3 regions of the Pseudodesulfovibrio portus genome follow, and region 1 is predicted to be linked to each of the others. Evidence: predicted binding sites of a transcription regulator. Region 1 holds the regulator's gene; each other region holds the start of a gene.
The links. The regulator sigma-54, encoded in region 1, starts transcription at its own class of promoters, with help from an activator protein. The targets are predictions, from matches to a motif close to CTGGCACGGNNNNTGCTT.

Region 1 (3,237 bases):
GGCCAGCTGACCCTGTGGGCCGACCGGTTGTCCGCCTATCTGGCTTCCAAGACCGACAAGAAGTTTTCCGCCGACTCCGTTGAACGGATCGTGGCCGAGGGCAACGTCAAGGCAAAGAAGGAGTCCACCGAGGGCACCTGCGGCAAGCTGACCTATTTCGTTGATCGTCAGCTGCTCCGGATGGAGGACAAGCCGCTTCTTCAGGACGGTCCCAACAGCCTGACCGGCGAAGTCATCAATTTCCATATCAGGGAAAACCGGTCCGAGGTCGAAGGCGGCAAGGATCGCGTCAAGGCCATCTTCATGACGCCTGAAAACTTGAAGGTGCAGTAGATGACGACAGCCGGACTGAGGGCGGCGAACCTCTCCAAGCGATACGGCCAGAAAGAGGTCGTGCACGGCATCAACCTTGAATTGAATCCCAAGGAAGTTGTCGGCCTGCTTGGCCCCAACGGTGCGGGCAAGACCACCACGTTTTACATGCTGGTGGGCATCGTCACGCCCAATACCGGGCTTGTCTCCCTGAACGGCGAGCCCATGACCGACAAGCCCCTGCACGAGCGGGCCCGCATGGGAGTCAGCTACCTGCCTCAGGAAAGTTCCATCTTCAAAAAGCTGACCGTGCGCCAGAATCTCCAGATCATACTGGAGCAGACGACCATGACGCCTCGTGAGCAGATGGCCAGGGCGGACGAACTGATGGAGATGTTCACCATCACCAAGCTTGCGGACCAGGCGGCCATGTTCCTGTCCGGCGGCGAGCGGCGCAGGCTCGAAATTGCCCGGGCCCTGATCATGGACCCGCAGTTCATCCTCCTTGACGAGCCCTTTGCGGGCATCGACCCGATCGCGGTCATCGACATCCAGGAAATCATCTCCGTGCTCAAGTCCATGGGCATAGGTATTCTCATATCCGATCATAACGTTCGGGAAACTTTGAATATCTGCGATCGCGCCTATCTCGTCTACGAGGGCACTGTCATCCTTGAAGGAGCGCCGGACGAGATCGTCCAGAATAGTCAGGCCCGCCAAATCTACCTGGGCGAAGACTTCAGCCTGTAGCCCGCATCCTACATTTTTGCCGATTCCCGATTTACACCTTACCCAAAGGTTGGTACACTTTTTTCATAGTGATTAATGTCCATTTTATTGCCAATAGTAACAGAGTGTTATAACAATCTTGTTGCTTCCCTTTCTCGAATGTGCCATACTGAATGTGTAGAAATGATGTATTGAATGAAAAAAAATCGCATGGAATATTTCCAGACGTAATTCGATTATAGCAGGTTCAGAGATGTAAATATGGGTTTGGAACTCAGGCAACAACTCAAACTTTCCCAGCAACTGGTCATGACGCCGCAGTTGCAGCAGGCTATCAAGCTGCTGCAGTTGTCTCGTTTGGAGCTGCTTGAAACCGTGCAGCAGGAACTCATGGAGAACCCGTTTCTCGATGAGTTGGAAACCGAAGCCGAAGTGCACGATTCCTCGGAGAAGCTGACCGAATCCCAGGCTGAAGAAGAACTGGTGCGCAATGCGGACTGGGAGAACTATCTGGGCGAATTTTCCAGCACGTCCAAGCAGGCCACGGCCCGTGATGCCGAAGTCCCGGAGGACGGCCTCTCCTTCGAAGCCCGCCTGGCGTCCAAGCCCTCCCTTGAAGGCCACCTGAATTGGCAGATGCGGCTATCCAATTTTACCGACCAGGAGATCGCCATCAGCGAGATCATCCTGGGCAATCTCGACACCAACGGCTATCTTCAGGCGTCGGTGGACGAGATACGGCTGATGGTCCAGGCTTCCGCAGAGGAAGTCGAGGACTTGCTGATGCGTATCCAGCGCCTGGACCCGGTCGGGGTCGGCGCCCGTACTCCACAGGAGTGTCTTCTCGTCCAGATGGAAGTTCTCGGCCTCGATGATCCGATCCTGGTCTCCCTGGTCAAGGACCATCTGGAGGACCTGGAGAAGAACCGCTACAAGCCCCTGGCCCGCAAGTTCAAGTTGTCCATGGACGAGCTCAAGGAGTACCTTGACCTCCTGCAGACGCTGGACCCCATGCCGGGCACCAATTTTTCCAGCAACGAGCCTCATTACGTCAGCCCGGACGTGTATGTTTACCGATACGGAGAGGATTTCGTCATCATCCTGAATGAGGATGGCCTGCCCCGGTTGCAGATGAACACCTTTTACATGGATTCCATGAAAGGGGCCGCCGACAAGGAAAAGGAATATTTCCAGGAAAAGATGCGTTCTGCTGCATGGCTCATGAAAAGCCTGTACCAGAGGCAGAGGACGCTGTATAAAGTAGTTGAGAGCATTGTCCGCTTTCAGCGGGAATTCTTCATCGATGGCGTGACAAAGCTCAAACCATTGATTCTCAAGGAGGTGGCCGAGGATATCGAGATGCATGAATCCACCGTCAGTCGTATCACTACCAACAAGTACGTCTCGACGCCGCACGGGATCTACGAACTGAAGTTCTTCTTCAATTCGGCCTTGGATCTTGATGACGGTTCCCAGGTGGGTTCGGAGAGCGTCAAGGCGCTCATCAAGCAGATGATAGCAGGTGAAGATACGAAGAAGCCGCTGAGTGATGAACGGATCGGTGAAATCCTCAAGGACAAGCTCGAGGTGAACATCGCCCGGCGCACGGTCGCCAAGTATCGCTCGGCCATGGGCATCCCTTCGTCTTCCAAACGCAAGCAGTATTTCTAACCACTGTTTGCCGGACTTCTACCAAGGAGGCAGCGTATGAACATCAGCTTCACTTTCAAGAACTTCGAGCCGTCCGATCATCTCAAGGGCTACGCGAACAAGCGATTTGAAAAAGTGGCAAAATACGTTTCCGATGCGGAATCCGATCTTCAGGTCAATCTGCTGGTCGACAAATATCGTCACAAGGCCGACGTGATTCTCAATTCCGAAGGCATACATATATCTGCGTACGAGGACTCCGAGGACATGTACTCCACCATCGACATGGTGCTGGACAAGCTCGAAGCCCAACTCAGGAAAATGCGTGAAAAGCAGAAGAGCCGGGTCAAGAAGGCGCGGGGCAACAAGGTGATGATGAACGTCCTCACCTACGAGGACAAGACTCCCGGGGAAGCCCCCAAGATAGTGGGCACGGACGAATATGTGCCCAAGCCCATGTCCATAGACGAAGCCGCCATGCAACTTGATGCGCTCGAAAACGAGTTCCTTGTCTTCCGCAATGCGGAGACCGAGGGTGTGAATGTG
Region 2 (3,237 bases), 1.0 Mb from region 1:
CCAGAGGACCGCGCCCAGGTCGAGCTGGAGCTGACCGTTTTCCTCGCGCACCCTCGGCACTTCGTCGTACTCCCCGTCCGGGAGCTGCTCAAAGGTGTCGAAGGCGACGTCGATCTCCTGCTCGAACAACCCCGCGCACCGGTCGCAGGCCAGGTTCACGCTCCCCTTGAGGGTGCCGCGAACCAGCGCGCCGTTGTCGGACTGGGGAAGGATGGTGTATTCGGCCACCAGGTCGCGTCCCGGACGCACGGCGAGCTTGAACTCCCGCCACGCCTCGCGCCAAAGCGCCTGGTCGTCAAAGGTGTAACTCCTGCCCTCGGCGGCGATGTCGCTGATCGGTAACCATAATTCAAACATACTATCCTCCGCCTGTCCGGTTGATCGGAGTATGCCATGTGCACGGCGCAAGGAAAAGGCCGCCCGGAGCGATGTCTACCATACGCGGGGACCGGACTTCTCCGCAGCAACGCAGCACACGGTGCGCTCTGGTCAACCAGCCGTTAGGGCTGGGCAACCGGTGCTTCCTATGTGGAACAATATCATCTGTCAAGAAAAAAACCCTTGCCATTTGCCTGCAGGCTGGGTAATGAATCACTCCCGCTGCCTGGGGGAGCTACCAACTCCGGGCGACGAGCAAAGATTTTAATTGAACTATTTCATTTGAATACATCAGGAGGTCGCAATGTCCCAGGTTTGCGATATTTGTGGAAAAGGCCCCCAGAGCGGCAACAACGTCAGCCACTCCCACATCAAGACCAAACGCCGCTTCATGCCCAACCTGCAGAAGGTTCGCCACCAGCTCGAATCCGGCCAGGTCGTCAGCATCAAGGCCTGCACCCGCTGCATCCGTAATGGTGCCGTGGTCAAGCCCGTTGCCCGCAAAAAAGAAGAAGCCTAAGTCCGCTTAGCTTTTCCGGCTTGTAAAGCTATGCTGCCATCGTCACATGACGATGGCAGCTTTTTTGCGTTCTTTTGCCTGGCTCGTCATGGTCTTCGGAGAGGAGCCATGTGCAGTAATTGACGCCCGGACTGTGCACCATACTGCACAGGTGCACATCCTCGCTCCGCCCGATTTCCTGCAACAACATGAAATCACGACATATTCGTTTTGGCACAGGGTATGCTTAGTCTTCCGCAAACGACACGGAAGGTGACAGCTATGGATTTTTTAAGTTTCAGTAATTGGTGCAACGGCCCCGGGTATTGGCAGGGCGGAGGCGGCGGAGGATGGAGCGGCTGGATGATGCCCTTCCATTTCGGCGGCATCCTGCAACTGGTCATCCTGGGACTGATCGTCTACTTCACGGTGCGGATGTTCCGCAAACCGACCAGCGCCGCAGGCCCGGACTCTGCGGAGGCAACCCTCCGCGAACGGTTCGCCATGGGCGAAATCGATGCCCAGACATACGAGTCCATGCGAAAGGAACTCAGAAAATAGTTCGAGAACAGAATACCTCCTCTCCCCATGAGAAAGCCCCCGCCGGATTTATCCGACGGGGGCTTTCCATTGATCATGCCTGATGCCTAGAGTTCCACGGCCCTTCTCATGCGGGCCAGGGTTTGTTCCTTGCCCAACACCATCATGGTCTCGAACAGGCCCGGAGACTGGGTCTTGCCGACGATGGCCACACGGATGGGCTGGGCGATGACCTTGAACTTGATGTCCTTTTCCTCGAGGAATCCGCGATGCAGGTCCTCAAGGGACTGCTCGGTGAATTCGGCCAGCGCCTCGATGCGGTCGGCGATGTCTTCGAGCAGGGGCTTGGTCTCGTCGGTGAGGAACTTCTTCACCGCTGCCTCGTCATAGGGCAGGAACGGGGCGTCCACGATGAAGGGACGGGATTGCTCCAGCATGTCGAGGATGGACTTTGCCCGGGGCTGGAGGAGCGGCGCGATCCTGGCGAAATCGGCCTTTGACACGGCCCCGGCCTCTTCCTCGCCCACCTCGCGGGCCAAGAAGTCGCAGAGCAGCCCGGCCAACCGCTCGGGGTCGGCCTTCTGCATGTACTGGCCGTTGACCCACTCGAACTTGGTCAGGTCGAACACGGACGGCGAGTTGCCCAGGTTGTCCGTGGAGAAGAGCTTGACCATCTCCTCCATGGTGAACAGCTCCTGGTCGCCGTGGGACCAGCCCAGCCGGGCCAGGTAGTTGGTCACGGCCTCGGGCAGGTAGCCCATCTTCTCGTATTCCATGACCGACAGCGCGCCGTGGCGCTTGGAAAGCTTCTTCTTGTCCGGGCCGAGGATCATGGGCACGTGGCCGAACCGGGGGATGTCCCAGCCCAGGGCCTTGTAGATCAGGATCTGGCGCGGGGTGTTGTTGACGTGGTCGTCGCCGCGAAGCACGTGGTTCACGCCCATGTCGTGGTCGTCCACCACCACGGCCAGGTTGTAGGTCGGCGTGCCGTCCGTGCGGCGGAGGATCATGTCGTCCATCTCGGAGTTCTCCACGGAGATGAATCCCTTGACCATGTCGTCGAATCCGGTGGCGCCGTCCTGCGGGGCCTTGAGCCGGACCACGCCTTCGGTCAGCCCTTTTTCGCGGCAGGTGCTGTCGTACTTGGGCTTGCGGCCTTCCTTCATGGCCTTTTCGCGCATGGCGTCCACGTCTTCCTTGGAACACCGGCAGTAATAGGCATGGCCGGACTCGATGAGCCGGTCGATGACCTCGTTGTGGCGGTCGGCGCGGGCGGACTGGAACACGATCTCGCCGTCGTGCTCAAGGCCGAGCCACTTCATGGAGTCGATGATGGCGTCCGTGGCCTCCTGGGTGGACCGCTCGCGGTCCGTGTCCTCGATGCGCAGCCGGAACTCGCCGCCTGCGGCACGGGCCAGGAGCCAGGAAAAAAGCGCGGTGCGGGCACCGCCGATATGCAGGTATCCGGTCGGGCTGGGCGCGAACCGGGAAACGATCTTGGTCATGTGTATATTCTCCTTGAAAAATCGATCAACAGCCGGTTGACGCCCTCAGGCTTTCGAGAGTGGGCCAGATTCGTAGGCGGAAGGGTTCGCGGTTCCCACAGCCGTATCTCAATACGGCGAGGACAGCCGCAACCTTTCCAACTGCGAAGATGGCCCGCTATCGGAAGCCGCGCTATACGGCCTCGACGCCCTTCACTTCGGGGATTTCCTTCAAAACGATTCGCTCGATGCCGTTTTTCAGCGTCATCTGCGACATGGGGCAGCCCTTGCAGGCACCGGTCAGGCGGACCTGGACAATACCGTTGTCGGTGATGT
Region 3 (3,237 bases), 1.1 Mb from region 1:
TGCTCGGCTACGCCGCCCTGCACGGGCTGACCCCCCTGGGAATGGCCGAATTCTACTTCGGCCGCACCAACCGGTCCGGCTCCAGGGAGCACGGGAAGTTCTATCCCTCCTGCCTGGACAAGTGCGGCCGCATCCTCGGGTTCATGCTCTGCGGGATGGAGGCGTGATGCATATTCCCCCCGGACTCGACGTCGTCTTTGAAGACAAGCACATCGTGGTGGTGAACAAGCCGAGCGGGCTGCTGTCCGTGCCGGGCAAGGGCGAGGCCAACCAGGACTGCGCGGCCGCGCGGGTCAAGGAATTGTACCCGGGCTGCATCGACCAGCCGTCCGTGCACCGCCTCGACCAGGACACCTCCGGGCTGCTCCTCCTGGCCCTGACCGAATCGGCCCACCGCACCCTGTCCATCCAGTTCATGGAAAAGCTGGTGGGCAAGCGGTACATCGCGTTGCTCGACGGCCTCGTGGACGGGGAGTCCGGCGTCATCGACCTCAAGTTCCGCCTGGACCCGGACAACCGTCCCTACCAGGTTTACGATCCGGACAAGGGCAAGCAGGGCGTGACCCGGTGGCGCAGGCTCGGTGTGGAAAACGGCCGCACGCGCGTGGAGTTCATGCCCCTTACCGGGCGCACCCACCAGCTCCGGCTGCACTCGGCCCACGAGAAGGGGCTCGGCGTGCCCATCGTGGGCGATCGGCTCTACGGAACCGGCACCGGGCCGGGTCAGCTCAAGCTCCACGCATGCACCCTCAGGTTCCGCCACCCCGCCACACGGCAGCCCATGGAATTTCATGCTCCCGCCCCCTTTTAGGGCGTTTTGCGCGGCTCTATCCGGTACGCCTTTTTTGTGAACTGCGGATATTCGCATTTATGTCATCTAAAAAACCAAGTAAAACAAGGTGTTTTAAACTGGTCGATTTTGTTTTTGATAAAAATGTAAAAAAATAACCGCAAAAAACCGCCTGAAAATACATTTTCGTAGCTTTGTCGATTTTCGGTGACGGCCGTCAATTTTTATCTATCTGCTATTATTGACTTTATAATGTTTGGCACGGACCTTGGTAAGAGGAACGCCTAGACCATAAAGGGTCAGGCGCCCTTGCCATTCCGGGAGAACCGGAAAATACATTTCAATAGCCTGGAAGGAGCATTTACATGAGCGGATACCAGACTCGTCAGAACGCGATCAACGCGGTCACCAACTACACTCCGAAAGTGGAGACCCTGAACTTTGCCGAGACCACTCCCACGGAGATCTTCGGGTCCAACGTCTTCAATGACAGCGTCATGAAGAACATGCTTCCCAAGGAAGTGTACAAATCCCTGATGGCCACCAAGAAGGCCGCCCAGAAACTGGATCCCTCCATCGCCGGTCCGGTTGCGGCCGCCATGAAGGAATGGGCCATTTCCAAGGGTGCCACCCATTACACCCACGTTTTCTACCCGCTGACCGGCCTGACCGCTGAGAAGCATGACGGTTTCCTGTCCCCCGACGGCGACGGCGGCGCCATCGCCGAGTTCGACGGCAAGCTCCTGATCCAGGGCGAGCCCGACGCTTCCTCCTTCCCGTCCGGCGGCCTGCGCGCCACCTTCGAAGCCCGCGGCTACACCGCCTGGGACGTGACCAACCCGGCCTACATCCTGGAAAATCCCAACGGCACATTCCTGTGCATCCCCACCGCCTTCGTCTCCTGGAAAGGCCACGCACTGGACAAGAAGACCCCGCTGCTGCGCGCCAACCAGGCCCTGAACAAGGCCGGTCGCCGCTTCCTGGCCCTCTTCGGTCACGATGACGGCGAAATGATCGTTTCCAACGCCGGCCCCGAGCAGGAATACTTCCTCCTGGACCGCAACTTCTATTTTGCCCGCCCGGACCTGATGGTCTGCGGGCGCACCCTGTTCGGCGCCAAGCCCGCCAAGGGCCAGGAGCTGGACGACCACTACTTCGGCGCCATCCCGCGCCGCGTGCTCTCCTTCATGATGGAAGTGGAGCGTGAACTCTACAAGCTGGGCGTGCCGGTCAAGACCCGCCACAACGAAGTGGCCCCCGGCCAGTTCGAGATCGCCCCGGTCTACGAGCAGTCCAACCTGGCCACCGACCACAACCAGATGGTCATGACCACGCTGAAATCCGTGGCCAAGAAACACGGCATGGCCTGCCTGCTGCACGAGAAGCCCTTCGCGGGAATCAACGGCTCCGGCAAGCACCTGAACTACTCCATCTCCACCGCCTCCCAGGGTTCCCTGTACTCCCCGGGCGACACCCCGCACGAGAACATGCAGTTCCTGGCCGTGACCGCCGCCACCATCCGCGCCGTGGAAAAATATTCCAAGCTGCTGCGCGCCGTTGTCGCCACCGCAGGCAACGACCATCGCCTGGGCGCCAACGAAGCGCCCCCGGCCATCATCTCCATCTTCCTCGGTGAAGAGCTGGCCGAGATCTTCAACCAGATCGAACTGGGCGACCTCAAGGGCTGCAAGTCCAAGGGCTGCCTGCAGGTCGGCGTGGACACCCTGCCCGCCCTGCCCATGGATTCCGGCGACCGCAACCGCACCTCCCCGTTCGCCTTCACCGGCAACCGCTTCGAGTTCCGCGCCGTGGGCTCCAACCAGTCCATCGCCGGTGCCCAGGTTGCCCTGAACACCATCCTCTCCGAGTCCCTGGACTACATCTCCGACGAGATCGAGAAGCTGCTCAAGAAGAAGACCTCCCTGAACGAGGCCTGCCAGAAGGTCATCCAGGGCATCATGAAAAAGCACGGCCACGTCATCTTCAACGGCGACGGCTATGCCGATGCATGGCAGAAGGAAGCCAAGAAGCGCGGACTGCCCAACCTCAAGACCACGCCCGACGCCCTGCCCGCCATTGTGGACAAGGAAGTCGTCAAGGTCTTCGAGAAGTACGAGGTCCTGTCCAAGGACGAACTGCACTCCCGCTGCGAAGTCTACCACGAGCAGTACAACCAGCATATCCTGACCGAGTCCCTGATGACCGTGAAGGTCGCCAAGACCATCATCCTGCCCGCCGCCATCCGCTACCAGGGCGAGCTGGCCGAAACCGCCGCCGCCATCAAGGCCGCAGGCATCAAGCCGCGCACCACCCTGTTGCAGGAAGTCACCGACCTGCTGCGTGATCTGCAGGCAAGCATCGTTGCCCTGGAAAAGCTGGTGGCCAAGGACTCCTTCAAGTCCGTGGAAGAGGAAGCCAAGTACAAGTGCACCAAGGTCCTGCCCGCC

Region 2: the regulator sigma-54 is predicted to act here: its motif matches at 1,109-1,126, upstream of OO730_RS06525 (SHOCT domain-containing protein).
Region 3: the regulator sigma-54 is predicted to act here: its motif matches at 1,047-1,064, upstream of OO730_RS12265 (glutamine synthetase III family protein).

What each region holds. Positions count from the first base shown of each region.
Region 1 is NZ_AP026708.1:304,068-307,304, reverse strand. It holds gene OO730_RS01555 (LptA/OstA family protein) at 1-333, shown strand, start outside; gene lptB (LPS export ABC transporter ATP-binding protein) at 334-1,062, shown strand; gene rpoN (RNA polymerase factor sigma-54) at 1,303-2,712, shown strand; gene hpf (ribosome hibernation-promoting factor, HPF/YfiA family) at 2,749-3,237, shown strand, end outside.
Region 2 is NZ_AP026708.1:1,352,040-1,355,276, forward strand. It holds gene OO730_RS06515 (YceD family protein) at 1-357, opposite strand, end outside; gene rpmB (50S ribosomal protein L28) at 683-898, shown strand; gene OO730_RS06525 (SHOCT domain-containing protein) at 1,241-1,438, shown strand; gene gltX (glutamate--tRNA ligase) at 1,525-2,922, opposite strand; gene OO730_RS06535 (NifU family protein) at 3,095-3,237, opposite strand, start outside.
Region 3 is NZ_AP026708.1:2,566,062-2,569,298, forward strand. It holds gene OO730_RS12255 (hypothetical protein) at 1-167, shown strand, start outside; gene OO730_RS12260 (RluA family pseudouridine synthase) at 167-811, shown strand; gene OO730_RS12265 (glutamine synthetase III family protein) at 1,156-3,237, shown strand, end outside.